2 regions of the Nonomuraea sp. NPDC050478 genome follow, and region 2 is predicted to be linked to the other one. Evidence: riboswitches for the same ligand, from Rfam matches in the RefSeq annotation. Region 2 holds a riboswitch; the other holds the start of a gene.

Region 1 (15,683 bases), on a different contig from region 2:
TCAGTGCCCTGGCCACCGCGACCCGCTGCTGCTGGCCGCCGGACAGCTCCGCCGGCCGGTGCCCCAGCCGGTCGCGCAGCCCCACGGTGTCGATCACCCGGTCGTACAGCACCTGGTCGGGCCGGCGGTCGGCGATCCGCAGCGGCAGCAGGATGTTCTCCTCGGCGCTCAGCGTGGGCAGCAGGTTGAACGCCTGGAAGACGAAGCCGATCCGCTCCCTGCGCAGCAGCGTGAGCCGCTTGTCACTGAGCCCGGTCAGCTCCACCTCGCCGACGCGCACGGTGCCGGAGGTGGCCGTGTCGAGGCCCGCCAGGCAGTGCATCAGCGTGGACTTGCCCGAGCCCGACGGGCCCATGATGGCCGTGAAGGCGCCGGTGCCGAAGGACACGTCCACCTCGCGCAGCGCGTGCACCCGGGCGTCGCCCTCGCCGTACACCTTGGTCAGCGCCCCGGCCACCACGGCGGGGTGCCGGGTCTTCGTGAAAGTCACGTCCACTCCTCGTCGGGATCTGAAGAACGCGACTCACGCTATGGCCAGAAATTTCGTGATCCATGGGCCCTGAGGAGGGACTTCTCCTGCGACGCCAGACGACCCCACTCAGCCGTTCGGCCGATGCGACGGCACGATCAGGCCCGCCTCGTACGCGTACACCACGACCTGCGCCCGGTCCCGCAACCCCAGCTTGGCCAGCACCCGCCCCAGATGCGTCTTCACCGTGGCCTCCGCCACCTCCAGCTCGGCGGCGATCTCCAGGTTGGAGCGCCCCCGCGCCACCATCAGCAGCACCTCACGCTCGCGCGGCGTCAGCTCCGCCGCCGCGGCCGGCGCCTCCGACGGCAGGTGGACGGCGAACCGGTCGAGCATCCGCTTCAGCGTGCGCGGCGACACCACCGCGTCACCCGCGTGCACCGAACGGATCGCGCTCACCAGCTCCGCCGGCGGCACGTCCTTCAGCAGGAAGCCCGAGGCCCCCGCCCTGATGGCCGCGAACGCGTACTCGTCCAGGTCGAACGTCGTCAGAATGAGCACCTTCGGCCCCCTGATGTGGCCGATCGCCTCCACCCCGTCCATGCGCGGCATGCGCACGTCCATGAGCACCACGTCCACCTCGACGGACCGCAGCAGCTCCACCGCCCGCAGCCCGTCGCCCGCCTCGGCGACCACCTCGATGTCGGGCTGCGCGCCCAGCACCATGCGGAACCCGGCCCGCAGCAGCTCCTGGTCGTCCACCAGCATCACCCGGATCACCTGGTCCACCCCGACCTCCCTAAGCCGCCCTGACCCGCGGCACCGGCAGCCTGGCCAGCACCTCGAAGCCGCCACCCGGCCGCGGCCCCGCCGTGACCTCGCCGCCGTACATGCCGACCCGCTCCCGCATCCCCACCAGCCCGTGGCCGCCGGAGGCGAGCGGCGCCGCCGCCCCCCTGCCGTCATCGGTCACCCGCACCACCAGCTCGGAGCCGCGGCAATCCAGCTCCACCAGGGCGCGCGCGTCCGGGCCGCCGTGCTTGAGCGCGTTCGTCAGCGCCTCCTGGACGATGCGGTAGACGGCGAGCTGCACCCCCTCCGGCAGCTCGCCCGGCGTGCCCGTGACCCGCAGCGTGGCCGGCACGCCCGCCCCGCGCACCAGGTCCTCCAACTGCGCCAGACCCGGCTGCGGCGTGTAGTCGGTGCCGCCGCCCGCGCCCTCGTCCTCCCTGAGCACGCCCACCAGCCTGCGCATCTCCGCCAGGGCCTCCCGTCCGGTACGGGAGATCGTCCGCACCGCCAGCCGGGCCTGCTCCGGGTCGGAGGCGATCGCGTAACCCGCGCCGTCGGCCTGCACCACCATGACGCTCACATGGTGGGCCACCACGTCGTGCAGCTCCCTGGCGATCCGCGCCCGCTCGGCCGCCGCTGCCATCTTCGCCCGCTGGTCGCGCTCCAGCTCCGCCCGTCTGGCCCGCTCCTCCAGGCTCTCCAGGTAACGCCTGCGCGTGCTCGCGTACAGCCCGGCCAGCCAGACCGTCACCACGAGGATCGAACCGGTCGTGAACATGCCCAGCGTGGGCGTGTCCCACCGCACCAGCGCCAGGAACACCCCCAGCTCGGCCACCAGCAGGGCGGCCAGCGCCCACCGGAACGAGCTCCGCGCGGCCACCGCCCAGAGCGCCACCAGCACCACGAAGTTGGCCGGCAGCACGTCCACGCTCGCCGCCCACTGGCCGAAGCTCACCAGCGCGACACCCGCGAACGCCGCCACCGGCCGCCGCCACCACACGAACAGCGGCGCCAGCAGCACCAGCGTCAAGAAGACGTAGCCGGTCACCCCGCCGGGCTCGTAGAACACCTGCGGGACCGCCGGCAGCAGGCACAGCACCGCGACGGGCGCCACCCGGAGGGCGTCCATCAGCCTCCCGCGGCGCGCCGACCACGCCCTCACCTTGCCGAACACATCCTCACGATACGGATGCCGCCAACCACTCGGCTCAGCCTTGAGGGGGAAGTACGCGTACAACCCAGGTCTTACGCCACGCTTACGGGTGCTGCGGCAATCTAGTTCCCGGGAGCGCCCTCCGGGGCGAGTAAAGGGAGATCGTGATGGCGGATCATGATCGTGACGCCGGGTCGCGCGGTGAAGAGGAACCACCGCGCGACCCGAACCGCCGGGACACCCGCCCCACGCCTTACGGTGAGCTCGGGCCGGGCCCGTACTCCGGCCCCGGCTGGGGCCCCCTGCCCGCACCGCCCGCCAAGCCCACCCTCCGCGACTTCCTGCGCCGCAAGCAGACCCAGGTCGTCGGCGCCGGGCTCGCCGGCCTCGTCGTGGGCGGCCTCATCGGCGGCGGCGCCGTCGCCCTGACCGGCGCCCTCTGGGCCCGCCCCGGCCCGGCGGACTCCTGGCAGCGGCCCGGCGAGCGCCCACCGGTCTGCCTCCGCATCGAGGGCCGCGTCATCTGCGACCTCCAACCGGCGCCCCTCCCGACGCGCGTCGGCTAGATCCCCAGGTTCTCCGATCCGATACGGGGAATGAACCCGTGGCAGCCGAACCCCGGGAACACCATGCCGACACAAGAGCCCATCACGCCCGCCCAGTCCGGAGCGTCCACCCAGCCCCTCATCGCCCTCGTGCCCGAGCCGCGCGGCCTCGACGCGCTCGCCGCCGTCGACGGGGTCACCGCGCTCCTGTACGACGTGCGCGACGAACCGCCGGAAGGCGCCGAGGCGGCCGAGGTCATGGTCATCCCCTCCCGCCCGGTGGACCGCGTGCTCGCCCTCGTCGACCGGCTGCCCGCGCTTCGGCTCGTGCAGACGCTCAGCGCCGGCACCGACAACTGGACCGGCCGCCTGCCCGCCCACGTCACCCTGTCGAACGCGCGCGGCGCCCACGGCCCCGCCGTCGCCGAATGGGCCGCCGCCACCCTGCTGGCCGTCGCCCGCGACCTGCCCGCCTTCGCCGCCGACCAGGCCGCCGCCCGCTGGAACCCGCACGTCGCCGAGACGCTCTGGGACAAGCGGGTGCTCATCCTCGGCGCCGGCGACCTCGGCGTCCAGCTCCGCGCCCGCCTGGAGCCGTTCGGCCCGCACATCACGATGATGGCCCGCCACCCCCGCCCCGGCGTCGTCACCATGGCCGACCTGCCGGCCCTCCTGCCCGCCCAGGACGTGGTCGCCCTCATGCTGCCCCTCACCCCCGACACCCACCACCTCGCCGACAAGGACTTCCTCGCGGCCATGAAGGACGGCGCCATCCTCCTCAACGCGGCCCGCGGCCCCGTCGTCGACACCCAGGCCCTGCTCGCCGAGACCCGCACCGGCCGCCTGCGCGCCATCCTCGACGTCACCGACCCCGAACCCCTGCCCCCGGACCACCCCCTCTGGCACACCCCCGGGGTCCTCATCACCCCGCACGTGGCAGGCGACGTCCCCCAGGCGGACGCCCGCGCCTGGCAGGTGGCCGCCGCTCAGATAGCCCAGTACGCCCGCGGTGAACGACCGGCCAACACGGTCTCGTGATCTACAGCAGAAATCGCCACGCAGGGAGCACGATCTGCCGGCGAGAATGAAGGAAAATGTAGGGCCGATGGGATTCGAACCCACACTGCCAGCCACCTAAAGACTGTGCCTCTGCCATTGGGCTACGGCCCCTTCGCCTTTCCCTTGCCCGCGAAGTTGGCGGTCTGAGAATGGCAATTCGGACAGAGGAATCGCAAATTCTCCTGTCGATTGTCGAGCCAGTCACCGTTGATGTGGTCGACATGGAGAGTGAGCGGCTTTCCCTGCCACGTGCCGTCAATCCTACAGCCTGCGCAGGCGTAGGGCAGCCCGGCTTCCCGCAACGCCCGGCGCAGCGCGGGCGCCTTCTCTCGGATGGACGCCGGCGGGCGGAGGACGAGGATCTCCTGATAGGGGCGCAGAGTGGGAGATCTCCTGCCCTTGCCGTGCGCCCTCCCCACGAAATGGGAGGTGTCGATGGCGAAGTGCTTCAAGCGGCGGCTGATGTGTGCATGACTGCCGCCGGTCCATCTGATGCCGAGGCGGCGGAGCACGTCGGCAACGCTGAGAGAAGTCGCCGCCGCCTCGGCGAGCATCTCTCGCGTGTACTTCTGATAAGCGGCCATGTCGTAAAGCTAGAAAAGCCGGCCGACAGTTTCAGTGTTTGCGGACGAGCGAAGTCCTTCTGGTCAGGAAAGGCCGAGTTTCTTCTTGAGGCTTGCGACGTGGCCGGTGGCTCGCACGTTGTACAGCGCCTGTTCGATCTTTCCGGCGGGGTCGATGACGAAGGTGGAGCGGATGACGCCCTCGACCTCCTTGCCGTACAGCTTCTTCAGCCCGAACGCGCCGTACGCCTTGTGGATCTCCAGCTCGGGGTCCGACAGGAGCGGGAAGGTCAGGGCGTCGCGTTCGGCGAACTTGGCGAGTTTGGCGGGCTTGTCCTTGGAGACGCCGAGGACGACGTAGCCCTCGTCGGTGAGCCGGCCGAGGTTGTCGCGGAAGTCGCAGGCCTGTTTGGTGCAGCCGGGTGTCATGGCGGCGGGGTAGAAGTAGAGGATCACGCGCTTGCCGCGGTGGTCGGCGAGAGAGACGCTGCCGCCGTCGGAGGTGGGCAGCGTGAACTCGGGCGCGGCGTCGCCGGGCGCGAGCTTGGATTCGGTCATCAGGTCCTCCCGTGGTTCTCCTGGAGAACCTACCGGCCGGGCTGGCGTGCCGTCCGGGGTGATGACCTGACAGACTGATCGTCACGAGCAGGAGCGCGCCGGAAGGAGAGTCATGGCTGACACCGATCCTGATGAGCTGGAGCGGCGGATCGCGCGGACGCGCGCGGAGTTGGCGCAGACGGTGGATGCCATCGCCGACCGGGTGAGCCCGAAGCGGGTCGCCGAGCGCACGGTGGCGGACGTGAAGACCAGGGCGGGCAACCTGGTGGCGCAGGTGAGTGACGCGCTGGGCATGTCGCCGCGGCCGGTGGAGCTGGGGCAGGACCCCGAGCGGCTGTGGGACGAGGAGCCGCCGGATCTGGCCCCGGTGCTGATCGGGGTGGGCGCGGTGCTGGTGCTGGGGGCGGCCGTGGTGCTGTGGCGGCGGCGCAGGCGCCGGTAGCGGTCAAAGGAACACGGCGGCGGTAAGCGGTCAGAGGAACGTCCTGCCCTCGCCGCGGTAGGTCGGCACGGATTCCACGACGGTGTCGCCGTCGACGAGGTGGAGGGTGTCGAAGCGCTCGCACAGCTCGCCCGCCTTGGCGTGCCTGAACCAGACGCGGTCGCCGACGCGCAGGTCCTCGGCGGCCTGGCCGGTGAGGGGGGTCTGCACCTCGCCCGCGCCCTCGTCGCGGCTGTAGCGCAGGCCGGCGGGCAGGTACGGCTGGGGCGCGCGGCCGGTCCCCGGAGGGCCGGAGGCGATGTAGCCGCCGCCGAGCACGGTCACGGTGTCAGGTGAGGGACGGCGCACGACGGGGAGCGCGAACATCGCGGCGGGGTGGCCGGTGAAGCCGCGGTAGAAGTCGAACAACCTCGGGTGGAAGAGCCCGGATCCGGCGGCGACCTCGGTGACGGCCTTCTCGCGTACGGTGCGTTCGATGGAGCCGGTGCCGCCGCCGTTGACGAACTCGAGGTCGGCGACCTGGCGGACGGCGTTGACGATGCGGCCGCGGCGCATCACGAGCTCTCTGGCCGAGAGGGTCTGCATGAGCCGCACGACGCGGCCGTAGGCGGCGCTCTGGGGGGCGTCGCCGACGCCGGCGATCTGGGCCTCGTACGCGAGCAGTCCGGCCAGCCGGTAGCCGGGGCGTTTGGCGATGTCGGCGGCCAGGCGGGCGGCCTGGTCGGCGTCGCGGACGGGGGAGCGCAGCGCGCCGGCCCTGAACCGGCCGCCGAGGGCGACGAAGCCGGCGTCGATGTCGAGGCAGAGCCGGATCTCGTGCCGGGGGTGGACTCCGGAGAGCGCCTGGTCCAGGTAGGCGAGGTGGTCGGCCGAGTCGACGGTGATCGTGATGTGCCGGGCGGCGTCGGCGTCCGCGGCCAGGGCGGCGAGGGCCTGCCGGTCGGCGGTGGGGTAGGCGACGAGGATGTCGGTGCGGCCTCGGGACGCGAGCCAGAGCGCCTCGGGGAGGGTGAACGCCATCAGGCCGCGGAAGCCCTCGATGGCCAGCACCCGCTCCAGCACCGGCCGGGATCGGAGTGATTTGGTGGCCACCCTGATCGGCTTGCCCGCGGCCCGGCGCACCATGCTCGCGGCGTTGGCGCGCATCGCGGCCAGGTCGAGGATGGCGAACGGCGGCTCGAGCGCGGCGGTGGCACGGTCGTAGCGCTGGCGGTCGTCCATACCGGCAGCGTAACGGCATAACCGGCAATTGAACATGAGGCTGGTTCGCATTGATCGCGTGGCCCGTAATGATCCTGCAAACGGGCGGCGGGGACACGGTCGAGCGGGAGCCTCGCCCGTGTACCTCTGATGGTTGTGATGACCACGCTCCAGCAGCTTCTGCCCGGTACCTCCGCCACGGTGCGCGACTCCCCGGTCCGCAGATCCCGCCGGGTGCTCCGGCCGGCCAGAACGCCCGCCGGTGTGGCCGTGGCGGCGCTGCTGACCGCCGGGCTCGGGCTCCTCGCCGCGGAGATCGTCGCGGGCCTGTGGGCCCGGCCGCTGGGCCTGGTGCCGATCGACGAGGCCGCCGCGCTGGCGTCCGCGTCGTCCTGGAAGGATCTGTCGGCGCCCGCGCTGGGGGTCGCGGGCCTGGGCGTGGGCCTGCTCCTGCTGGCGGTGCTGCCGGGCCGGTGCAGGCTCGTACCCGTGGAGACCACGGACCCGCTGATCGTCATCGGCATCACCCGCTCCGGCCTGCGCCGCACGCTGCGCGAGGTCGCGCGGCAGGCCGACGGGGTGGACCGGGTCAGGGTACGGCTGCGCAGGCGGCGCATCGAGGTCACCGTGGTGACCGGCCCCGAGTCGTCGGGCGCGATGCTCAGGCAGGTGGGCACCGCGGTGGGCGACCGGCTGGCGGGGTTGGGCACGCTCGGCACGGGTGAGGTCGTGGTGCGGCTGCGCAGGAAGGGGCTGTGATGCGGCAGTACGGAGGCAACCGCCTGGGGCTGGCCGTGGTGGGCGCGGTGCTGCTGATCGCCGGCGGCTTCGCCTGGCTGCGCGGCCAGGGCCAGCTGCGCGGGCTGTCGCCGCGGGCCAGGGTGCTGCCGGAGCGCACCGCCGACGCCCTGAGCGGGCAGCCGTGGGTGCCGTGGCTGGTGGCCCTGGTGCTGGTGGTGCTCGCGCTGGTGACGCTCCGGTGGCTGCTGCTGAGCCTCGGCTGGGGCCGGTTCGGGACGCGGTCCGGCACGGGCACGGCGATGCTCTGCGTGGGCCTCAAGGACGTGGAAGGGCTGTCGCGGGCGGCGGTGCGGGTGCTCGGCGAGCTGGAAGGCACGGCCCGGCTGCGGATCTCGCTCTCCTGCCCGCCGGGGGCGGACGTGGGCGCGGTGGTGGGCAAGCTGGACCGGGAGATCGTCGGCCGCATCCGGCGTGAGGTCCGCGACGACGAGCTGGGCGCGGTGGTCCGCATCCACGTCCGTCGCTAGACCTCACGCCGCCTGGGATTAGCGTCTCAGCACTCGATGACGTTCACGGCGAGGCCGCCGCGCGAGGTCTCCTTGTACTTGTCGAGCATGTCCCTGCCGGTGTCGCGCATGGTCTTGATGGCCTTGTCGAGCGACACGTGGTGGCGGCCGTCGCCGCGCAGCGCGATGCGGGCCGCGGTGATGGCCTTGATGGAGGCGACCGCGTTCCGCTCGATGCACGGGATCTGCACCAGGCCGCCGATCGGGTCGCAGGTCAGGCCCAGGTTGTGCTCGATGCCGATCTCGGCGGCGTTCTCCACCTGCTCGGGGGTGCCGCCGAGGACCTCGGTGAGCCCCGCCGAGGCCATCGAGCAGGCCGAGCCGACCTCGCCCTGACAGCCGACCTCGGCGCCGGAGATGGACGCGTTCTCCTTGAACAGCACGCCGATCGCCGCCGCCGTCAGCAGGAAGCGGATCACGCCGTCGTCGTCGGCGTTCGGGGTGAAGCGGGAGTAGTACGTGAGCACGGCGGGGATGATGCCGGCCGCGCCGTTGGTGGGGGCGGTGACGATGCGGCCCCCGGCGGCGTTCTCCTCGTTGACGGCCAGGGCGAACAGCGACACCCAGTCCATCGCCTGCAGCGGGTCCTTCTCGGCGGACTCGGCCTGCAGGCGGCGGTGCAGCTGGTGGGCGCGGCGCTTGACCTTGAGCCCGCCGGGCAGCACGCCTTCCTTGGCGATGCCCCGCCGCACGCACTCCGTCATGACCCGCCAGAGGTCGAGGACGCGGGCGCGGATCTCGTCCTCGCCGAGGCCGAACGCCTTCTCGTTCTCCAGCATCAGCCCGGAGATCGACAGGCCGGTGGCCGAGCAGTGCTTGAGCAGCTCCTCGCCGGTGGTGAACGGGTAGGGCAGGACCGTGTCGTCCGGCTTGATGCGGCCGGCGCCGGTGGCGGTCTCGTCGACCACGAAGCCGCCGCCGACCGAGAAGTACACCTTCTCTCGCAGGCTCCCGCCCGCCTCGTCGTAGGCGGTGAAGCGCATGCCGTTCGGGTGCTCCGGCAGCGAGATCTTCCGCTCGAACACCAGGTCCTCGCCGATCACGAACGGGATCTCCCGCTCGCCGAACAGCCGGACCGTGCCGGACTCGCGCATCGCGGCCAGCCGCTCGTCCACGGTGTCGACGTCCACCAGCTCGGGCTTCTCGCCCGACAGGCCCAGCAGGACGGCCTTGTCGCTGCCGTGGCCCTTGCCGGTCAGGCCGAGGGAGCCGTACAGGATGGCCTCGACGCGCGCCGTACGGCCGAGCAGCCCGTCCTGGTGCAGGCCGCGCGCGAACCGGTGGGCGGCGGCCATCGGGCCGCCGGTGTGGGAGCTGGACGGGCCGATCCCGATCTTGAAGAGGTCGAAGACGCTGATCGCCATTGATGGCGCCTTTCACGCGCGGGGCCGGGGCCCGGTGCCGGGCCCCGGCGGGTGGGTCAGGACTCGCCCGAGGTGAGGGCGGCGTACTCCTCGGCGGAGAGCAGGTCGGCGGCGTCGCCGTCGGCGCGCACCTTGAACATCCAGCCCTCGCCGTACGGGTCGCTGTTGGCCAGCGACGGGTCGTCCACCAGGGTCTGGTTGACCTCGACCACCTCGCCGCCGACAGGCGTGTAGATCTCGCTCACGGACTTGGTGGACTCGACCTCGCCGATCGAGTCCCCGGCTTCCACGGTCGAGCCGACCTCCGGGAGCTGCACGTAGACCACGTCACCGAGGGCCTCGGCGGCGAAGGCCGTGATGCCGATCGTGGCGACCAGGCCGTCCTCCAGGCCGGAGATCCACTCGTGCTCCTTGGTGTAGCTCAGGTCGTCAGGGATGTTGCTCACTTGTTCCTCCTGTAGAAGGGCAGCTCGACCACGTCCACGGGTTCTTGCCTGCCCCTGATGTCGACGGCCAGACCTTCGCCGGCGTCGATGCCGGTGTCGACGTAGGCCAGCGCGATGGGCTTGCCCAGCGTCTGTGAGGGCGCGCCGCTGGTGACCTCGCCGACGACGGCACCGTCCTTGGTCACCGGGTATCCGTGGCGGGGCACCCGGCGGCCGCGCGCGACCAGCCCGGTCAGGCGGCGCCGCGGCGGGGTGTCCTTGACCGCCTCCAGCGCCGACCTGCCCACGAAGTCGCCCGGCTTGTCGAATTTCACCACCCTGCCCATCCCCGCGTCGAACGGGGTCAGCTCCGCGCTCAGCTCGTTGCCGTACAGCGGCATGCCCGCCTCCAGGCGGAGCGTGTCACGGCTGGACAGCCCGGCCGGCTTCAGCCCGTACGGTTCGCCGGCGGCGGTCAGCGCGTGCCACAGCGGCACCGCGTCCTGGACGGCCACGAACAGCTCGAAGCCGTCCTCGCCGGTGTAGCCGGTGCGGGCGATGAGCGCCTCCCGCCCGTCGACCCTGCCGGGCAGGCCGGTGTAGTACTTGAGCCCGGCCAGGTCGGCGTCGGTGAGGGTGGCGAGGATCTCCTGGGAGCGCGGGCCCTGGACGGCGATGAGGGCGTACTCGTCGGAGCGGTCCTCGACCCGCGCGTCGTACGCCTTGGCGCGGGTCATCAGCTCGTCCGCGACCTTGCCCGCGTTCGAGGCGTTGGCCACGACCATGAACTCCTCGTCGCCGAGCCGGTAGACGATGAGGTCGTCCAGCACCCCGCCGCGCTCGTCGACGATCATCGTGTAGCGCGCCCGCCCGGTCGCCAGCGCCGACAGGTGTCCCACCAGGGCGTAGTCCAGGGCGTCCGCCGCCTGCGGGCCGGTGAGGAAGATCTCCCCCATGTGCGACAGGTCGAAGAGCCCGGCCGCCTGGCGGACCGCGTTGTGCTCCGCGGACTCGCTGCCGTAGCGCAGCGGCATGAGCCAGCCGGCGAAGTCGGTCAGGGTGGCGCCGAGAGACTCGTGCACGTCTCTCAGCGGCGTCGGTCGTGACATGTCGCACCTCAGGACAGGATCGGATGCCGGGATCCTCCCCCTCTGTCGTCGGTGCCTGAGAGCTTCACCCGGCTTTTTTCCGGACTTTCACCTTCGGCGAGGTCGCGCGGACCTGCTTTCCAGAGGACACCTCGGCCGTACGGTCCTTTGCCTTGAGAGGTTCGCGGGGAGGGCTTGCTCCTTCAGGGGCCCCGACCGGCTGTCAGGGCGCTCTCCCGCACGGCTTCGACGGTGATGTGGCAAGCCTAATGGCCTTCGGGGTGAATTGTCGCGTCCGCGAACTCCGCGGCGTGCGCGACCAGGGCTTCGAAGAGCGCGCAGTCGTCGGCGGCCTCCGGGTGCCACTGGACGGCGACGGCGAACGGGTGGGAGTCGAGTTCCACGGCCTCGATCGTGCCGTCCCCGGAGGTGGCCGTCACTGTCAGGCCCGTGCCCAGGCGGTCGACGGCCTGGTGGTGGTAGTGGGGCACGGTGACCGGGGCGCCGCCGAGGATCTTGGCGAGCTTGCTGCCGGCGGCGGGGCGCACGGGGAGGGGGCCGAACCGGCCGGGGGCGGGGGAGTGGCCGGTGTGGCCGACGACGTCAGGGAGGTGCTGGTGGAGGGTGCCGCCCAGGGCGATGTTGAGGACCTGGAGACCCCGGCAGACGCCCAGGAAGGGGGTCCGGGCTTCGAGGGCCGCGGTCATCAGGGCGAACTCGGCGGTGTCACGAAATTTCCGGATGTAGTCGGTGTGGGGGTGGGGTGACGCGCCGTACCGGTCCGGGTCGATGTCCCCGCCGCCCGCCAGGATCAGCCCGTCCAGCCGGGTCACCAGCGCCGCCGGATCGCCCGCCGGCGGGATGAGCACCGGCTGCCCGCCCGCCCGCGTCACCTGCTCCACGTACATGTACGGCAGCAGCGCCACGGGCAGGTCCCACACCGTGAACCGGGCGGGTTCGACGTAGGTGCTGACACCGATGACGGGCCGGCTCACAGCGGCGTCACGTACGCGCCGGAGATCCCCCCGTCGACCAGGAACTGCGACGCCGTGATGAACGACGCGTCGTCGCTGGCCAGGAAGGCGGCCGCGGCCGCGATCTCCGACGCCTCGGCGAAGCGGCCGAGCGGCACGTGCACCAGCCGCCGCTGCGCCCGCTCGGGGTCCTTGGCGAACAGCTCCTGGAGCAGCGGCGTGTTGACCGGCCCCGGGCACAGCGCGTTGACCCGGATGCCCTCGCGGGCGAACTGCACCCCCAGCTCGCGCGACATGGCCAGCACCCCGCCCTTGGAAGCGGTGTAGGAGATCTGCGAGGTCGCCGACCCCATGACGGCCACGAACGAGGCGGTGTTGATGATCGAGCCCTTGCCCTGGCGGCGCATGTAGCCGATGGCGTGCCTGCAGCACAGGTAGACGCTGGTCAGGTTGACCTCCTGGACCCGGCGCCAGGCGTCGATGCCGGTCTCCAGGATGGAGTCGTCGTCGGGCGGCGAGATGCCCGCGTTGTTGAACGCGACGTCCACGCTCCCGTAGGTCTCGAACGCGGTCTCGTACATCCGCGCCACGTCGTCCTCGCTGGTCACGTCGGCCTTGACGAACAGGCCGCCGACCTCGGTGGCGGCCTTGGCGCCCGCCTCCTCGTCGATGTCGACGCAGACGACCTTGGCGCCCTCCTCGGCGAACCGGTGCGCGGTGGCCAGGCCGATGCCGCTGCCCGCTCCGGTGATGACGGCCACGCGGTCCAGCAAACGCTGCATAGGGCTACTCCGTTGAGATGAAGACGTTCTTGGTCTCGGTGAAGGCGGCGAGCGCGTCGGGGCCCAGCTCGCGGCCGAGCCCTGACTCCTTGAAGCCGCCGAACGGGGTCCAGTAGCGGACCGAGGAGTTGGAGTTGACCGAGAGCGCGCCGGACTCGACCGCGCGGGCCACCCGCAGCGCCCGGCCGATGTCGCGGGTCCAGATGGAGCCGGACAGGCCGTAACGGGTGTCGTTGGCGATGCGGACCGCGTCGGCCTCGCCGGCGAACGGCACCACGGACACGACAGGCCCGAAGATCTCCTCGGTGAACGCCCGGTCGGTGACGTTCGAGGTCAGCACCGTCGGAGGGAACCAGTAGCCGCGGCCCTGCGGGCACGAGCCCTGCAGGTACGGGTCGGCGACGAAGCCGCGGACCCGCTCCAGGTGCTCGGGGCTGATCAGCGGGCCCATCTCGGTGGCGGGGTCGAGCGGGTCGCCGACGCGCAGCCCGCGCACCGCCTCCGACAACCGCTCCAGGAACTCGTCGTACACGCTCTCCTGCACCAGCACGCGCGAGCGGGCGCAGCAGTCTTGACCGCTGTTGTCGAAGACCGCGTACGGGGCGGCGGCGGCGGCCTTGGCGACGTCGGCGTCGGCGAAGACGATGTTGGCCGACTTGCCGCCGAGCTCCAGCGTGAGCCGCTTGACGTGGGCGGCGGCCTTGGCCGCGATCTCCTTGCCCACCTCGGTCGAGCCGGTGAACACGATCTTGGCGACGCCGGGGTGCTCGACCAGCCGGGCGCCCGCGACCTCTCCCACCCCGGGCAGGACCTGGAGCACCCCCTCGGGCAGGCCCGCCGCCAAGGCCAGCTCGGCCAGCCGCAGCGCGGTCAGCGGGGTCTGCTCGGCGGGCTTGACGATGACCGTGTTGCCCGCCGCGAGGGCCGGAGCGACGCCCCACGACATGATCAGCATCGGGAAGTTCCACGGCACGATCACGCCCACCACGCCCAGCGGCTCCTGGAACGTGACGTCCACGCCGCCGGGCACCGGGATCTGCCTGCCGTGGTTGCGCTCGGGAGCGCCGGAGTAGTAGTGGAGCACGTCGCGGACGGCGGCCGCCTCCCAGCGGGCGTTGCCGACGGGGTGGCCGGCATTGGCCACCTCCAGCATCGCCAGCTCCTCGGCGTGCGCGTCGACCAGGTCGGCGAAGCCGCGCAGCAGCCGCGCCCGGTCGCCCGGCGCCACCTCGCGCCACTCCCGGTAGGCCTTCACGGCCCTGGCCACGGCCTCGTCGACCGCGGCGGCCCCGGCCATCTCGACCTCGGCCACGACCTGCTCCGTCGCCGGATTGATGATCTTCACAGGCGCTCGAATCCCCGGAACATCTCCCAGTCGGTCACCGCCGCGTCGAAGGCCGCCAGCTCGACCCGCGCGTTGTTCGCGTAGTGGGCCACCACGTCCTCCCCGAACTCCTCCCCGGCCAGTTTGGAACCCTCGAACAGGGCCAGCGCGTCGCGCAGGGTGTGGGGCACGGTCTCGGCGCCGGAGGTGTAGGCGTTGCCCTCGAACGCCTCCTCCAGCTCCAGCTCCCCGTCGATGCCGTGCAGGCCGGCCGCGACCAGCGCGGCCACGGCGAGGTACGGGTTCACGTCGCCGCCCGGCACCCGGTTCTCCACCCGCAGCGAGGGGCCGTGGCCGACCAGGCGCAGCGCGCAGGTGCGGTTGTCGACGCCCCACTTGACGGCCGTGGGCGCGAAGCTGCCGGGCACGAACCGCTTGTAGGAGTTGATGTTGGGCGCGTACAGGAGGGTGAGCTCGCGCAGGCAGGCGAGCTGACCGGCGATGAACCGCTGCCCCAGCGGCGAGAGCCCGTGCGGCCCGTCGCCCGCCATCACCAGCTCGCCGTCCGCTCCGCGCAGCGAGATGTGGATGTGGCAGGAGTTGCCCTCGCGGTCGTTCGGCTTGGCCATGAAGGTGATCGACCTGCCCTCCTGGGCGGCGATCTCCTTGGCGCCGTTCTTGTAGACGGCGTGGTTGTCGCAGGTGACCAGCGCCTCGGCGTAGCGGAAGGTGATCTCGTGCTGGCCCAGGTTGCACTCGCCCTTGGCGGACTCCACGTACAGGCCCGCGCCCTCCATGTCGCGCCGGATGCGGCGCAGCAGCGGCTCGACGCGGGCGGTGCCGAGCAGCGAGTAGTCGACGTTGTAGAGGTTGGCGGGGGTCAGGTCGCGGTAGGCGCGGTTCCAGGCTCCCTCGTACGAGTCCTCGTAGACGACGAACTCCAGCTCGGTGCCGACGCAGGCGCGCAGGCCGCGCTCCTGGAGCCGGGCGAGCTGGCGGCGGAGGATCTGGCGCGGCGAGGCGGTCACCTCGCCGCCGTCCTCCCAGGTGAGGTCGGCCATGACCAGGGCGGTGCCCTCCTGCCAGGGCACCCGCCGCAGCGTCGACAGGTCGGGCCGCATCACGAAGTCCCCGTACCCGCGATCCCAGGACGACATCGCGTATCCGCCGACCGTGTTCATGTCGACGTCGACGGCGAGCAGGTAGTTGCACCCCTCGGAGCCGTGGTGCAGCACCTCGTCGAGGAAGTAGCGCGCGGACAGGCGCTTGCCCTGGAGGCGGCCCTGCATGTCGGCGATGGCCAGCAGCACCGTGTCGACCAGGCCCGCCGCGACCTCCTGCCGTAGCTCGTCGACGGTGAGGAAGCCATGACTGGACCGCTCGCTCACGTGCTGGCTCCGATCTCGCAGGAGGCGGTTTCCCGTTGATTGGGCTAGTCTCAGACCATTGATGTGTATGGCGGGATCGCTTGTCAAGACCTGAGGACACGTTGGACGAGTCGGCGCGTTTGATGACGGTGCTGCGCCCCGTGAGAGCCGGAAACGCCTTCGAGGAGACCGTCGAACGGCTCCTGCAGGCGATCAAGCTGGGCGTGGTGGCGCCGGGGGACAAGCTCCCGCCCGAGCGCGAGCTGGCCGT
Region 2 (15,683 bases):
TCGCCCTGCTCGCCGACATCTCGGTCGCGGGCCGCACCGCCCGCATCATCGACGGCCACACCCGGCTCGGCGTCGCCGCGGGCGACCACGCCGCCATCATCTGGCCGCTGCTGTGCGGCATGGCCAAGGCCAAGTACCACCTGCTGCTGTGCGAGCCCGTCACCGGCGAGCAGGCCGAGAAGATGGGCCTGGTCAGCCTCTGCGTCGACGACGACGCCGTGCACGACACCGCCATGGAGATCGCGGTCAAGCTCGCCGCGGGCTCGCAGGAGGCCATCAGGCTCACCAAGTACGCGCTCAACAACTGGCTGCGGATGGCCGGGCCCGCGTTCGACGCCTCGCTCGCCATGGAGTTCCTCGGTTTCACCGGCCCCGACGCCGCCGAGGGGCTCCGCGCGCTGCGCGAGAAGCGTCCGCCCCGCTTCACCTGAGGGGGGTTTCGGCGTCGTGGCCGGGGTAGTCGCCAAGGCATGGAACGCATGGCAGACCGCACGGCGAGCCTGTCGGCCGGGGCCGAGAACGCCGCCTCGGGGGACGAAGCAGCGGCCCGCCGCGGTCAGCGCCGGGTGGCGGTCAGAAACCGCGCGGGAGGCCGAGCACCTGCGTCGCGAGGTAGTTGAGCAGAAGCTCCTCGGTCACGGGTGCCACCCTCCCGATCCGGGCGTCGGCGAGCAGCCGGGCCACCGGATACTCCAGCGAGTACGCCATGCCGCCGTGCGTCTGGAAAGCGGCGTCGGCGGCCTCCCAGGCGGCCTGGGAGGCGGTCAGCTTGGCGATGTTGGCCTCGGTGCCGCACGGCAGGCGCCGGTCGAACGACCACGCCGCCTTGTAGATCATCAGCCGGGCCAGCTCGATCTTCGCCTTCACCTGGGCGAGCGGGAACGCCACCGCCTGGTTGGCGCCGATCGGCCGGCCGAACACCTCGCGCTCCTTGGCGTACTGCACGGCCACCCGCAGCGCCACCTCGGCGCCGCCCAGCGCGGAGGCCGCCAGCAGGACGCGCTCGGGGTTGAGTATGTCCCACAGCACCGCCGCGCCCTGGTCGACCTCGCCGACCACGTTCGCGGCCGGCACCCGCAGGTCGTCGATGAACACCATGTTGGACGGTGTCGTGTTGGCGCCCATTTTGGGGATCGGCTGGAACGACAGCCGCCCGGCGGCGACCGCCTCGGGCACGTTCACCAGGAACACCGTCAGTCCGTGGGACCGCGGCCTGGCCTCGGCCACCGGGACCGTCCGGGTGACCAGCAGCATCCAGGCGGCCCGCTGCACGCCGGTGATCCAGATCTTCTGGCCGTTGATCACGAACTCGTCGCCTTCGCGGCGGGCCGACGTGGTGATCGCCAGCGAGTTGGAGCCCGCGTCGGGCTCGGTCAGCGCGAAGCACGTCTCCAGCTCGCCGGTGGCCAGCCGCGGCAGCAGCTCCTCCCGCTGCCGGTCGGTGCCGTGGCGGGTCAGGGTCAGTGCCCCGAAACCGGGCGTGAGCACGTACGTGAAGGCCGATCCGCCCGCCGCGCCGGACGCCGAGATCGTCTCGGTCGCCACGGCCAGCTCCAGCAGGCCCTGCCCGCCGCCGCCGAAGCGCTCGGGCACCGCCAGGCCCAGCCAGCCGCCCTTGCCGAGCTCTTCCCACACCTCCTGCGGCCAGCGCTTCTCGCTCTCGCACCGCTGCCAGTAGTCGAGGTCGTAGCGGGCGCAGATGTCGGCGATGCCACGCTGAACCGCGAGCGCGCTCTCCGGGAGAGTGAAATCCATCAGTCCATGGTAGAAGAAAGCTCTGTTCGCGGGCGAGGCCTGCGCGCGTGGAAGACGAACGCCGGAGGGGCGTTGCGCCACACCGTCCGCCCGGCCACCACTTCCTCGAACCGCTCGGCCAGCAGCGTCCGGAAGCGCCGCGCCCGGCTCAGCGGGATCGCGTGCACGTACGAGAAGGTGGTGAACGCGCCCGCGTGGCTCATCACCGACGTCACCGCGCCCATCAGCGTCAGCTGCAGCCCTTTCGGGAACGCCGCCCACGGCAGCCCGCTGACCACCACGTCCGCCTGTCCAAGATTGCGCTCGGCCAGCAGCGCGGACAGCTTGGCGGCGTCGCCGTTCACCACGTCCACGGCGGGGAAGCGCTCGGCCAGCAGCGCGGCCATCGTCTCGTTGAGCTCCACCGCCAGATGATGGCCGCGACCGCCCAGCCTGCGCTGGATCTCGGCGGTGAACGGGCCCGTGCCCGGCCCCAGCTCCACCACGGTCGGCTCGCCGCGCTCGGGCACCGGCGCGCACACCGCCGCGGCCAGCCGCTGCGAACTGGGCACCAGCGCCCCTATCGTGGCGGGCGAACGCAGGAACTGGCGCAGAAGCAGCGTGGTGTCGTTGGACATGACTCAAAGGTAAGGGTCCGGATCCCATGCGCGTCTCCGCCGGGGGGACGAAGAATCGGCCACTTGGAGGAGGAGGCATCCTCCGCCGGGAGGACTGTCCGGAAGGCCCCGCTCGATACCTTGGGTGCCATGAGCTGGCGTTGGCGCGGTGTGCCGTTCGACCTGCTCCTCGCCGCCGCGGGCGTCAGCCTGGACCTGCTGATGTCCGGTCAGGCGCGGCTCGGGGAGCTCGCACCGCAGTACACGATCGTCCCCCTGGCGCTGCTGGTCGGCGTCCCCCTCGGATTGGTGCGGCGCCGGCCGCTCGTGGCCGCGCTGTGGCTCGCGGGCGCCCTCGTCCTCACCGACCAGATGGGGGCCTACAGCTCCAACACCGCCCAGATGCTGCTGCTGGTCGCCGTCGGGCTCACCGCCTACCGGGAGCGCTGGCGCTCCATCGCGGTGGCCATGGCCGCGGCGGGCGTCGCCACCGCCGTCAACCTGGTCGACCCCGGCGCCGCCTTCTCGCTCAGGACCGGGCTCTACTGCGCGGGCGTCGCGATCTTCCCCGCGGTGGTCGGCGGCTACCTGCGCGGCCCGGTGGGCGAGCTGGAGCACCGCGACGTCACCCCCGACGTGCTGCTCGCCGCCGGCGGCCTGGCCTACACCATGCTGAGCACCTGGACGAGCTGGCACTCGGGGCCCCAGCCGGCCTGGATGACGGGCGTGCTCGCGGTCGCCGCCGGGCTGGCGCTCGGCGTGGCCAGGCGCATGCCGGGGCTCGTCTTCCTGTTCCACTGCATCCTCGTCGTCCTCGCCGACACCTACCTCCCCCAGGTGGTCAGCACCAGCCTGGTGCTGCTCCTCATCGCCCTCGGCGTGTTCGCCATGCGGGTCGCCTCCTGGGGGTGGACGGCCGCCGCCTACCTGGCCACCTGCCTGCTGGCCGGGGTCGCCGTCGTCGGCCCGGACACCGAGACCACCTTCTTCCGCGCCGCCGTCGTGTGCGCGCTCGTCCTCACCCCGGTCGCGATCGGCCGCTACCTCGGGGTCAAGCAGGCCGCCGCCGCGGCCGAGCGGCTGCGGGTGCGCGAGTCCACCCGGCTCACCGTCGCCCAGATGCGCGCCGACCAGCTCGCCGAGCGCGAGCGCATCGCCCGCGACGTGCACGACATCGTCGCCCACCACGTCGGCGCGATGGTGCTGCGGGCCGGCGCCGCCCGCTACACCGCCCCCGACGGCCCGGTCGCCGACGCGCTCACCGACATCCGCGAGACCGGCCACCAGGTGCTGGAGGACCTGCGCGGCCTGATCGACCTCTTACGCGACCCCGACCGGCAGCCCGGCCTGCTCGCCGACCCCAACGACGTGATCCGCGAGTCCGCCGAGCGGATGACGGCCGCCGGCCTCGCGGTGGATCTCGAACTCGACCGGGGCACCGACCACGCCCCGCTCGTCGCCCGCGCCTCCGCCGCGCGCATCGTCCAGGAAGGCCTCACGAACGTGCTCAAACACGCCGGACCCGGCACCGAGGTCCGCGTCCGGGTCAGCGCCGACCGCCACGGCGTCGGCGTCGAGATCCACAACGGCCGCCCGCCCACCACGATCGAGCGCCTGCCCTCCTCCGGGCGCGGGCTGGCGGGCATGCGGGAGCGGGTCCGCGCCCTCGGCGGCACCCTCAGCGCCGGTCCCGACGAGGACGGCGGCTGGCTGCTCGCCGCCAGCCTGCCCGCGGCCAGGAGCGTCTCGTGATCCGTGTCCTGGTCGCCGACGACCAGGTGCTCGTCCGGGCGGGCGTGCGGATGCTGCTGGAGGCCGACGGCGACATGGAGGTGGTCGCCGAGGCCGACGACGGCGCCGAGGCCGTCCGGCTGGCCGAGCGCCACCTGCCCGACGTCATCCTCATGGACCTGCGCATGCCCAGGGTCGACGGCCTGGAGGCGATCAAACGGGTGCTCGCCGCCCGCCCGGCCAGCCGCATCGTGGTGCTCACCACCTTCGCCGAGGACGCCAACGTGCACGCCGCGCTCCGCGCCGGCGCCGTCGGCTTCCTGGTCAAGGACGACGAGCCGGCGCGCATGGTCGACGCCGTCCGCCGCGCCCACGCCGGCGAGCAGCTCCTCGCCCCCTCGGTGCTGCGCCGCGTCGTCGAGCGCTTCCTGGCCGCCGGGGAGCAGTCCGCCGGGGCCGCCCCGCGCGGGCTCACCGAGCGCGAGATCGAGGTGCTCGCCCTGGTCGGCACCGGCCTGTCCAACGCCGAGATCGCCGAGGAGCTGCACGTCGGCGTCACCACCGTCAAGACCCACGTCGCCTCCGCGATGGAGAAGCTCGGCCTGCGCAACCGCATCCAGGCCGCCGTGGTCGCGCACCGCAGCGGCCTCGTCGACGCGTCCTTCCGCCCCGTACGTCCGCCGCGCGGCGGAGGGCAGGATAGCCCGGCAGGCTGACGACCGCCGGCGGGCCCGGCGCGCATCCTTGGTCCTCGATCGAAAGGACTGCGGACATGTCAGAAACGGATCTCTTCCAGCGCCCGCCCGCCTCGGCCCCCGTCAAGCCGGTCAACGCCGGCCTGCTGTACGCGCTGCGGCTGACGATCATCGCCCAGGCGGCGGGCCTCGTCGTGGCCGGCTCGCTCGCCGGACAGTCGGTCGCCACCGACGGGGCGATGGCCGAGCCCCACGTGATGGCCGGGATGCTCGTCCACCTCGTCGGGCTCCTGCAGATCGTCTTCGCCGTGCTCGTGTGGCGGCCCGGCCGCGGCGCCGGCTGGCCCGCCCTGGCCAGCCTCGCGCTGTTCGTCGCGGGGATGGGCCAGCACTTCACCTGGGAGATGCTCGGCGCCCACCTGCCCAACGGGATCGTCATGTCCGGGCTCGCCACCGCGCTGCTCATCTGGTCGTGGTCGCCGGGAGCGTCCCGCCGCCGCTAACCTCGTTCCTGTGTACGTGAAGATCTGCGGCCTGACCGACCCCGGCCACGTGGCCGCCGCCGTCGAGGCCGGCGCCGACGCCATCGGCTTCGTGCTGACCAGCAGCTCGCGCCGGATCACGCCCGAGCGGGCCGCCGAGCTGGGGGCCCTGGTGCCGCCGGAGGTGCTGACCGTGGGCGTCTTCCGCGGCGAGGACCCCGCCACGGTCCGGGCCGCGGCGCTCGCCGCCGGGGTGCGGGCCGTCCAGCTCCACGGCCACCACCCGCACGGCGACTTCACCGCGCTCAAGGACCTCGGCCGCACCCTGATCAGGGCCGTCGACGCGCGGGCCGACCTGCGGTGCGGCGCCTTCGACGAGAGCATGCTCATCGTCGACGCGCCCCGGGCGGGCTCCGGCGAGCCGTGGGACTGGTCGGCCGTCCGCGGCCGCTCTTCGGGGCAGTGGCTGCTCGCGGGCGGCCTGGCGCCGTCCAACGTCGCCGAGGCGATCGCCGCCGCCCGCCCTTGGGGGGTCGACGTCTCCAGCGGCGTCGAGACCGCTCCCGGCGTCAAGGACCCGGCGCTGATCGCCGCCTTCGTCGACGCCGCGCGCGCCGCCTCCTGACGCGCCCCCTCAGGGCGAGGTGACGCGCTCTCGGAGCGCCATGGGGAACGGAGTCGACGGGATGTCCGGGGAACGCTTACAGAGCGGGGAGCGGGCGCAGGAGTTCCTGCGCGGGTTCGCGCGGCGGCGGGCGCCGCGGGTGGTGCCGGTGCCCGGTGGCTTCGGGGTGCTCGACGATCGCTACGCGGCCTCGTACGACGACAACAAGCTCGTCGTGTGGCACGGTGAGGACCCGCGGGCCGTGCTAGCGGCGGCGGAGGAGGTGCTGGGGGCGCGTGGCCACCGGATGGTGTGCGTGCTCGACGACCGGCTCGGCCGGGAGTTCGCGCCCGCGTTCGCGGCGGCGGGCTACCGGCACGAGGAGAACGTGCTCATGGCCTACCGCGGCGACCCGCCCCGCGTCCCGCACGCCGAGGAGCTCTCCCTGGCGGTGCTGCTGCCCGTGCTGCGCGAGACCTGGCGCGAGACGCTGCCGGACGCCGGCGACGAGGTGGTCGAGCAGCTCGCCCGGCGGGCCGAGACCAGACTGCGCGGCGCCGGCCGGGTCGGGTTCCGCGGCGTGCGCAGCTCCGGCGGCGAGATCGCCGCCCGCGCCGACCTGTACGTCCATGACGGCGTGGCGCAGATCGAGGACCTGGTGACCGCCGTCCCGCATCGGGGCAGGGGGCACGCACGCGCGCTGATGCTCTCACTCCTGGCGGAGGCCACCGCGGCGGCCGGGCTGGTGTTCCTGGTGGCCGACGCGGGCGACTGGCCCAGGGAGTTCTACGCCCGCCTCGGATTCGCGGAGATCGGCCGCACGCACGACTTCGTCCGCGCCTGACGGCGGGAGCTTGGCCGGATGCGGCCCCGCTGGGCCGGAAGTTCGCGCAGTAGGGTCTGGGGCGTGAGTGAAACTTCCGCCGAGGACCGAATCTGGACGGTTCCCAACCTGCTGAGCTTCCTGCGTCTCCTTGGCGTGCCCGTGTTCCTGTGGCTGGCTCTGGGGCCGCGGGCCGACGGGTGGGCACTCGGGGTGCTCGCGGTGGCCGGGTTCACCGACTGGCTCGACGGGAAGATCGCTCGCGCGTTCAACCAGACCAGCAGGCTCGGGCGGCTGATCGACCCGGCCGCGGACAAGTTGTACGTGTTCGCGACCATTGTGGCGCTGCTGGTGCGGGAGATCATCCCGTGGTGGCTGGTGGCCGTGATCCTGGCCAGGGAAATCTTCGTCGCCTGTTCCTTCCCTGTACTCCGCAAGCATGGATATCGGGCACTTCAGGTGCATTTCCTGGGCAAGGCCGCCATGTTTAACCTCATGTATGCCTTCCCTCTCCTCTTCCTTGCCTCCCACACGGGGTGGTATGCCGAAGTGGCCCGCATCGTCGGGTGGGCGTTCGCGCTGTGGGGAACGGGCCTCTACTGGTGGGCAGGCGTGTTGTACGTGCTACAGGTGCGCCGGCTCGTGACCGCGACCACGAAGGAGTGAGCGGTGAAGGCGGTTGTCATGGCGGGCGGCGAAGGCACCCGGTTGCGGCCGATGACGGCCAACCAGCCCAAACCCCTGCTCCCCGTGGTCAACCGTCCGATCATGGAACATGTGCTGCGCCTGCTCAAACGGCACGGCATCACCGAGACCGTGGTCACGGTGCAGTTCCTGGCCGCGCTGGTGCGCAACTACTTCGGCGACGGCGACGAGCTCGGCATGCGCCTGCAGTACGCGACCGAGGACGTGCCCCTGGGCACCGCGGGGAGCGTGAAGAACGCCGCCGCCCGGCTGCGTGACGACCGTTTCCTGGTCATCTCCGGCGACGCGCTCACCGACATCGACCTGACCGACATGATCCGCTTCCACCGCGACACGGGGGCGCTCGTCACCATCGGGCTCAAGCGGGTGCCGAACCCGCTCGAGTTCGGCATCGTCATCGTCGACGAGGCCGGGCGGGTGCAGCGCTTCCTGGAGAAGCCCACCTGGGGCCAGGTCTTCTCCGACACCGTCAACACCGGCATCTACGTCATGGAGCCCGAGGTGCTGGGCGACGTCCCCACCGGCGAGCCCGCCGACTGGTCGGCCGACGTCTTCCCCAGGCTGCTGGAGCGCGGCGCCCCCATCTACGGCTACGTGGCCGACGGCTACTGGGAGGACGTCGGCAGCCACGACAGCTACCGCAAGGCCCAGGCCGACGCCCTGTCCGGCAAGGTCAGGCTCGACATCGGCGGCTTCGAGGTGTCGCCCGGCGTCTGGGTGGCCGGCTCCGCCTCGGTCGAGCCGGACGCCGTGCTCAAGGGGCCGCTGTTCGTCGGCGAGTACGCCAAGGTCGAGGCCGGCGCCGAGCTGCGCGAGTACACGGTGCTCGGCAACAACGCGGTGGTGCGCGAGGGCGCCTTCCTGCACCGCGCGATCGTGCACGACAACGTCTACCTCGGCCCCGGCACCCACCTGCGCGGCTGCGTGATCGGCAAGGCCACCGACGTGATGAGCGGCGCCCGCATCGAGGAGAACGCGATCATCGGCGACGAGTGCGTCATCGAGGCCGAGGCGTACGTCTCCAGCGGGGTCAAGATCTACCCGTTCAAGACCATCGAGGCCGGCGCGGTCGTCAACACCAGCGTCATCTGGGAGTCGCGCGGCCAGCGCGGCCTGTTCGGCCCGCGCGGGGTCAGCGGGCTGGTCAACGTCGAGATCACGCCCGAGCTCTGCGTCCGGCTGGCCAGCGCGTACGCCACCACGCTGAAGAAGGGCGAGTACGTCGTCACCTCGCGTGACTCCTCGCTGGCCGCCAGGGCGCTCAAGCGGGCCGTGATCGGCGCGCTCAACGCCAGCGCGATCAACGTCCACGACCTCGAGGCGGCGCCGCTGCCGGTGGCGCGCTTCCACACCGCCAGGGGCACCGCCGCCGGCGGCATCACGCTGCGCACCACCGCCGGCGACCCGCAGAGCGTCGACATCGTCATCATGGACGACCGCGGCGCCGACCTGCCCCCCGGCGCCCAGCGCAAGCTTGAGCGGGTCTTCTCCCGGCAGGAGTTCCGCCGCGCCTTCCCCGGCGAGATCGCCGAGCTGACCTTTCCGGCCAGGGCGGTCGAGGACTACTCGCACGAGCTGCTGGGCCGGGTCGACATGACCGGCGTGCGCGGGATGAAGGTGGTGGCAGACTGCGCGGGCGGCACCTCCTCGCTGGTGCTGCCGCGGTTGCTGGGCCGGGCCGGGATCGAGGTGCTCACCGTCAACGCGGTGCTGGACGACCTGTCGCCCACCGAGACGATCGCCGAGCGCCGGCGCGACCTGCAGCGGCTGTCGGAGCTCGTGAGCTCCTCACGCGCGGCCTTCGGCGTCAGGTTCGACCCGGTGGGGGAGCGCATCGCGCTGGTGGACGAGCAGGGCCAGCTCATCAGCGAGGAGCGGGCACTGCTGGTGGTCCTCGACCTGGTGGCCGCCGAGCGCAGGGGCGGGCAGGTGGCGCTGCCCGTCACCACCACCCGGGTCGCCGAGCAGGTGTGCCGCTTCCACGGCGTGCAGGTGCGGTGGACCTCGACCGCCGTCGACGCGCTCACCTCGGCCGCCGGCGACCCCGGCATGATCTTCGCCGGCGACGGGCGGGGCGGCTTCGTGGTGCCCGAGTTCAGCCCGGCCATCGACGGGCTGGCCGCGTTCATGAGGCTGCTCGGGCTGGTGGCCCGCACCCGGCTCTCGCTCAGCCAGATCGACGCCAGGATCCCCGAGGCCAAGCTGCTCAAGCGGACGATCCCGACGCAGTGGGCGGCGAAGGGGGCGGTGATGCGCTCGGTCATCGAGGCGGCCGAGTCGAGCGGCGACGGTCACCGGATCGACACCACCGACGGGGTGCGGGTGGTCGGCGACGACGGCAGCTGGGTGCTCATCCTGCCCGCCGCCACCGAACCGGCGACCGACCTGTGGGCGGAGGCGTCGGACGTCGACACCGCGCAGATCCTGCTCGAACGCTGGGCCCAGGTGGTCGAGCAGGCGACATGATCCATAACAGGCCGGATCCTGTCCACGATTTGTCTGGAAGGACCGCAAGATCGTAATGTTAAGACGCGCGGCGGCATGGACCTTCAGGTAGGGGCGGTTGTAACTTTGTCAGCGTCCGAACCTGTCGTCCAGCGCCCCGCCTTGACCTTTGCCGCTGATCAGCGTAAGTTGCGGCATTCGCCAAAACGTGAAGAGCGAAGCGAGGCGCGCCCCGAGCACCGTTGCCGCGACTTCGCGGTAGGAGGCCGAGCCGATCGATGCCGAGCGTCTACTGCACGCAGTGCGGGCATGCCAACCCCGAGGATGCCCGTTTCTGTTCCCGTTGTGGGACCCAGCTGACCAGACCCGAGGTCTCCGGGGACACGACATCGACGATCTCTGTCGCGGGAATAGAGGCGTACGAGGCTGAGACCGGCGACATGCTGCTGGCCGAGCGGGCGCTGGTGGAGCAGCTCCCGCCGGGCGCGGCGCTGCTCACCGTCACCAGGGGGCCCAACCAGGGCAGCCGGTTCCGGCTCGACAAGGAGCTGACCACCACCGGCCGCCACCCGGAGAGCGACATCTTCCTCGACGACATCACGGTCTCGCGCCGTCATGTCGAGTTCTACCGCCATCGCGGCGGCCAGTTCTCGGTGCGCGACGTGGGCAGCCTCAACGGCACCTACGTCAACCGGGAGCGCATCGAGGAGGTCCCGCTCCACTCCGGGGACGAGGTGCAGATCGGCAAGTTCCGGCTGCTGTTCCTGATGCGGACCCCCGCCGGCACATGAGCTCACAGGCGGCACGCTCGCACATGAGCATCGGGGAGGTGCTCGCCCTGCTGCAGGGCGAGTTCCCCGACGTCACCATCTCCAAGATCCGTTTCCTGGAGGGCGAAGGGCTGATCGAGCCGGAGCGCACCCCGTCCGGCTTCCGCAAGTTCACCCACCTGCACGTCGAGCAGCTGCGTTACATCCTGACCGAGCAGCGCGACCACTACCTCCCGTTGCGCGTGATCAAGGACAAGATGGCCGAGAGCTTCGGCCGTCCCCGCGCGCTGCACGACAAGCAGGAGGTCAAGCTCACCCGGGCCGAGCTGCTGGAGTCCGCGGGGCTCGACGAGGAGACGCTGACCGAGCTGGAGGACTACGGGCTGCTGGCGCCGGTCGCCCGGCGCTACGACGAGGAAGCGCTGAAGATCGCCCGGGCCGTGGGCGGGCTGGCCCGCTTCGGCCTGCACGCCCGTCATCTGCGCGCCGTCAAGGCCGCGGCGGAGCGGGAGGCCGGTCTGGTCGAGCAGACGGTCGCGCCCATACTCAAACGCCGCAAGCCCGGCGCGATCGGTGAGGCCGACGAAGCGGCCAGGGAGCTGTCGGCACTCCTGCTCGACCTCCATGCCGCCCTGCTGCGTACGGGGGTTCGTGGCGTTCTGGGCCGATGAGCGGCCTGCGGGACATTCAGGGCTCGGCGGGTGTTACGTTGAAATGCAGAAGCGGACCAGCGATGACCTGAGCCGGGCCACCGGCCAGTCGAATATGGAGCAGCCCGTGTTGCAGATGGAGGTAGTGGGCGTTCGGGTAGAAATGCCCACCAATCAGCCGATCGTTCTGCTCAAGGAGGCACACGGGGAGCGGTTCCTGCCGATCTGGATCGGCATGACCGAAGCGACGGCCATAGCGCTGGCACAGGCCGACGAGCCGCCGCCCCGGCCGCTCACCCACGATCTTTTCAGGGACGTGCTGAGCGCGCTCGGCGTGGGTCTGCGCGCCGTCAACATCGTCGCTCTGCGTGACGGCATCTTCTTCGCCGACCTCGTGTTCTCCAACGGCGTGGAGGTCAGCGCCCGGCCCTCCGACTCGATCGCGCTGGCGCTCCGCACCGGAGCCCGCATCTTCGCCAGCGAGGAGGTGGTCCAGGAGGCCGGTGTGATCATCCCCGACGACCAGGAGGACGAGGTGGAGAAGTTCAGGGAGTTCCTTGACACGATCTCACCCGAGGACTTCGGCCGGGCGGGGTAGGTATTTCAGTGCATTTACGCTTCACGACGCGCCGAGCCGGATCGTTGACTGAGCATGGTCACGGTCCTACGGTGCAAGTGAAACCCGTGGTCGACCTTTTACGAACCCCCAGATGAGGCCACGGGATGAGAGAAAGCCGGAGGTCCGCGTGGCGGTCAGCAGCGGCGAGGGAAAGACGGCCGGCCAGGAAGATCCGGTGCGGCGCGAGAGTGCGCGGCAGCGTGCCGGAGAACAAGGATTGCTCTTCGACGAGCAGCCTGCCACGCTGCCGGACGACATCGGATACCGCGGGCCGACAGCCTGCGCGGCGGCCGGCATCACCTACAGGCAGCTCGACTACTGGGCGCGCACGGGCCTGGTGGAGCCCACGATAAGAGCCGCGCACGGCTCCGGCTCCCAGCGCCTCTACAGCTTCCGCGACATCCTGGTCCTGAAAGTCGTCAAGCGGCTCCTCGACACCGGAGTCTCCCTCCAGCAGATCCGCACCGCCGTCCAGCATCTGCGCGACCGCGGGGTCGCCGACCTCGCGCAGATCACGCTGATGAGCGACGGCGTCAGCGTCTACGAGTGCACCTCGGCCGACGAGGTCATCGACCTTCTCCAGGGCGGTCAGGGCGTGTTCGGCATAGCGCTCGGCCGGGTCTGGCGCGAGGTCGAAGGATCCCTCGCGGAGCTGCCGGGGGAACGGGCGGCGGTCGTGGACGACGTCCCGGCCGACCATCCCGCTGACGAACTGGCCCGGCGGCGGCGCGCGCGCCGCATCGGGTGACGCCCCGTACCACCCCAATTCGGGTCGAGGCTGTAATCTAGGACATGCTGACGACCCCGTGCGGGAGAGTCCCCGGCACCGCCGGGGCGCCGAAGGAGCAACCCTCCCCGGAATCTCTCAGGCGCCCGTACCGCTCGGGTGAGGCAACTCTGGAAAGCAGGTGCGTCCGCCAGGCGCACTTCACCGACGGTGCAAGCCCCGTAGCGGGGTGAAGCTCTCAGGTCGCCATGACAGAGGGGGAGATCCGGCATACGCCCGCGCCCAGCGCCGGTCTCCACAGCCTCGGGAGGCATCTCCATGACCGACCTGTCAGCACCGCCGTTCTCCAGCAGGCACATCGGGCCCTCAGCGGCCGAGCAGCAGCGCATGCTCGAGGCCGTCGGCTTCGAATCGGTCGCGGACCTGGTCGCGGTGGCCGTGCCCGAGGCCATCAGGGCCAAGGACCGGCTCAAACTGCCGGCCGCCGCGAGCGAGGCCGAGGCCATCGCCGAACTGCGCGCCCTCGCCGGCCGCAACCAGGTGCTCACCTCCATGATCGGCCTCGGCTACCACGACACGGTCACGCCCGCCGTCATCCGCCGCAACCTCCTGGAGAACCCGGGCTGGTACACCGCCTACACCCCGTACCAGCCGGAGATCTCGCAGGGCCGGCTGGAGGCGCTGCTGAACTTCCAGACCGTCGTCTCCGACCTCACCGGCCTGCCCGTCGCCGGGGCGTCCCTGCTCGACGAGGCCACCGCCGCGGCCGAGGGCATGACGCTGGCACGCCGCGCCGGCAAGGCCAAGAGCCCGGTGTTCGTGGTGGACGCCGACACGCTGCCGCAGACCAAGGCCGTGCTGGCCACCCGCGCCGAACCGCTCGGCATCGAGCTCGTCGAGAGCGACCTGACCGGCGACCTGCCCGAATGCTTCGGCGTGCTGGTCCAGTACCCCGGCGCGTCCGGGCGGCTGCGCGACTTCCGCGCCGTGGCCGAGCGGGCGCACGAGGCCGGCGCGCTGGTCGTGGCCGCCGCCGACCTGCTGGCGCTCACGCTCCTGGCCGCCCCGGGCGAGCTCGGCGCCGACATCGCCGTCGGCTCCTCCCAGCGGTTCGGCGTGTCGTTCGGCTACGGCGGGCCGCACGCCGCCTACATGTCCGTACGCGAGGGACTGCAGCGCCAGATGCCCGGCCGCCTGGTCGGGGTGTCGGTCGACGCCGACGGCGCGGCCGCGTACCGGCTGGCCCTGCAGACCCGCGAGCAGCACATCCGCCGCGAGAAGGCCACGAGCAACATCTGCACCGCGCAGGTCCTGCTCGCCGTGATCGCCGGCATGTACGCCGTCTACCACGGGCCCGACGGGCTGCGGCGGATCGCCCGGCGGGTGCACCGGCACGCCGCCGCGCTCGCCGCGGGGCTGCGCGAGGGCGGCGTCGAGGTCGTGCACGCCGAGTTCTTCGACACCGTGCTGGCCCGCGTCCCCGGCCGGGCCGCCGGCATCGTCGCCGCGGCCGCCGAGCGCGGCGTCAACCTGTGGCAGGCCGACGCCGACCACGTCTCCATCGCCTGCGACGAGAAGACCGGCGCCGCCGAGCTCGCCAAGGTATGGGCGGCCTTCGGCGTCGAGCGCACGGACGCCGCTCTGGACGCCGTGGACGACGCGCTGCCGTCCTCCCTGCTGCGCGAGTCGGACTTCCTCACCCACCCGGTGTTCAACACCCACCACAGCGAGACCTCGATGCTGCGCTACCTGCGCAGGCTCCAGGACAAGGACATCGCGCTCGACCGTTCGATGATCCCGCTCGGCTCCTGCACGATGAAGCTGAACGCGACCACCGAGATGGAGCCCATCACCTGGCCCGAGTTCGCCGGCATCCACCCGTACGCGCCCGAGGCGCAGGCGCTCGGCTACGGCGAGCTGATCCGCACGCTGGAGGACTGGCTCGCCGAGGTCACCGGCTACGACAAGGTCTCCATCCAGCCGAACGCCGGCTCCCAGGGCGAGTTCGCCGGGCTGCTGGCCATCCGCGCCTACCACCGCGCCAACGGGGACACCGGGCGCGACGTCTGCCTCATCCCGTCGTCCGCCCACGGCACCAACGCCGCCAGCGCCGTCATGGCCGGCATGCGGGTCGTGGTCGTGGCCTGCGACGACGACGGCAACGTCGACCTGGCCGACCTCGACGCCAAGATCGGCAAGCACCGCGACCGGCTGGCCGCCATCATGGTCACCTACCCGTCGACGCACGGCGTCTACGAGGAGACCGTCACGGAGATCTGCGCCAAGGTGCACGACGCCGGCGGCCAGGTGTACGTCGACGGGGCCAACCTCAACGCGCTCGTCGGCCTGGCCAAGCCCGGCGAGTTCGGCGCCGACGTCTCCCATCTCAACCTGCACAAGACGTTCTGCATCCCGCACGGCGGCGGCGGGCCCGGCGTCGGCCCGGTCGCCGTCCGCGCCCACCTCGCCCCCTACCTGCCCGGCCACCCGCTGCGCGACGGCTCGCCCGTCGGGCCCGTCTCTGCCGCTCCGTACGGCTCCGCCGGGATCCTGCCGATCTCGTGGGCGTACATCAGGATGATGGGCAGCGACGGCCTCACCGCAGCCACCGAGCAGGCCATCCTGTCGGCCAACTACCTCGCCCGCGGCCTCGCCCCGCACTACCCCGTCCTCTACACCGGCAGGGGCGGGCTGGTCGCCCACGAGTGCATCGTCGACCTGCGGCAGATCACCAAGGAGACCGGCGTCACCGTCGACGACGTGGCCAAGCGGCTCATCGACTACGGCTTCCACGCGCCCACCATGTCCTTCCCCGTCGCCGGGACGCTCATGATCGAGCCGACCGAGAGCGAGGACCTGGCCGAGCTGGACCGGTTCGTGGACGCGATGGTCGCCATCCGCGCGGAGATCGCCAAGGTGGCCTCCGGCGAGTACGACCCGGCCGACAACCCCCTGCGGAACGCCCCGCACACCGCGGAGGCGCTGACCGCCGACGAGTGGAGTCACCCGTACTCGCGGAGCGAGGCGGCCTATCCGGTGCCGTCGCTGCGCGAGGACAAGTACTGGGTGCCGGTGCGGCGG

What was found. A riboswitch is a leader RNA that binds a small molecule or an ion and turns the genes downstream of it on or off. The one in region 2 is predicted to bind glycine.
Region 1: another riboswitch for glycine. It lies ahead of gcvT (glycine cleavage system aminomethyltransferase GcvT); the one in region 2 lies ahead of gcvP (aminomethyl-transferring glycine dehydrogenase).

The regions. Positions count from the first base shown of each region.
Region 1 is NZ_JBITHT010000005.1:162,315-177,997, reverse strand. Features, by position in the region: gene ACIBF7_RS25620 (ABC transporter ATP-binding protein) at 1-490, opposite strand, end outside; gene ACIBF7_RS25615 (response regulator transcription factor) at 599-1,249, opposite strand; gene ACIBF7_RS25610 (sensor histidine kinase) at 1,269-2,435, opposite strand; gene ACIBF7_RS25605 (hypothetical protein) at 2,582-2,980, shown strand; gene ACIBF7_RS25600 (2-hydroxyacid dehydrogenase) at 3,044-3,997, shown strand; tRNA gene ACIBF7_RS25595 (tRNA-Leu) at 4,057-4,129, opposite strand; gene ACIBF7_RS25590 (HNH endonuclease signature motif containing protein) at 4,120-4,602, opposite strand; gene bcp (thioredoxin-dependent thiol peroxidase) at 4,666-5,139, opposite strand; gene ACIBF7_RS25580 (DUF3618 domain-containing protein) at 5,252-5,581, shown strand; gene ACIBF7_RS25575 (amino acid deaminase/aldolase) at 5,612-6,802, opposite strand; gene ACIBF7_RS25570 (DUF6286 domain-containing protein) at 6,941-7,540, shown strand; gene ACIBF7_RS25565 (hypothetical protein) at 7,540-8,049, shown strand; gene ACIBF7_RS25560 (L-serine ammonia-lyase) at 8,076-9,452, opposite strand; gene gcvH (glycine cleavage system protein GcvH) at 9,509-9,898, opposite strand; gene gcvT (glycine cleavage system aminomethyltransferase GcvT) at 9,895-10,986, opposite strand; glycine riboswitch at 11,117-11,214, opposite strand; gene ACIBF7_RS25545 (gamma-glutamyl-gamma-aminobutyrate hydrolase family protein) at 11,232-11,960, opposite strand; gene ACIBF7_RS25540 (3-oxoacyl-ACP reductase) at 11,957-12,721, opposite strand; gene ACIBF7_RS25535 (aldehyde dehydrogenase family protein) at 12,726-14,018, opposite strand; gene ACIBF7_RS25530 (glutamine synthetase family protein) at 14,063-15,433, opposite strand; gene ACIBF7_RS25525 (FadR/GntR family transcriptional regulator) at 15,556-15,683, shown strand, end outside.
Region 2 is NZ_JBITHT010000002.1:214,438-230,120, reverse strand. Features, by position in the region: gene ACIBF7_RS09145 (enoyl-CoA hydratase/isomerase family protein) at 1-431, shown strand, start outside; gene ACIBF7_RS09140 (acyl-CoA dehydrogenase family protein) at 574-1,755, opposite strand; gene ACIBF7_RS09135 (class I SAM-dependent methyltransferase) at 1,755-2,372, opposite strand; gene ACIBF7_RS09130 (histidine kinase) at 2,502-4,103, shown strand; gene ACIBF7_RS09125 (response regulator) at 4,100-4,798, shown strand; gene ACIBF7_RS09120 (hypothetical protein) at 4,855-5,280, shown strand; gene ACIBF7_RS09115 (phosphoribosylanthranilate isomerase) at 5,291-5,884, shown strand; gene ACIBF7_RS09110 (GNAT family N-acetyltransferase) at 5,946-6,707, shown strand; gene ACIBF7_RS09105 (CDP-alcohol phosphatidyltransferase family protein) at 6,771-7,352, shown strand; gene ACIBF7_RS09100 (mannose-1-phosphate guanyltransferase) at 7,356-9,857, shown strand; gene ACIBF7_RS09095 (FHA domain-containing protein) at 10,115-10,627, shown strand; gene ACIBF7_RS09090 (MerR family transcriptional regulator) at 10,651-11,277, shown strand; gene ACIBF7_RS09085 (bifunctional nuclease family protein) at 11,384-11,854, shown strand; gene ACIBF7_RS09080 (MerR family transcriptional regulator) at 12,003-12,623, shown strand; glycine riboswitch at 12,675-12,766, shown strand; gene gcvP (aminomethyl-transferring glycine dehydrogenase) at 12,921-15,683, shown strand, end outside.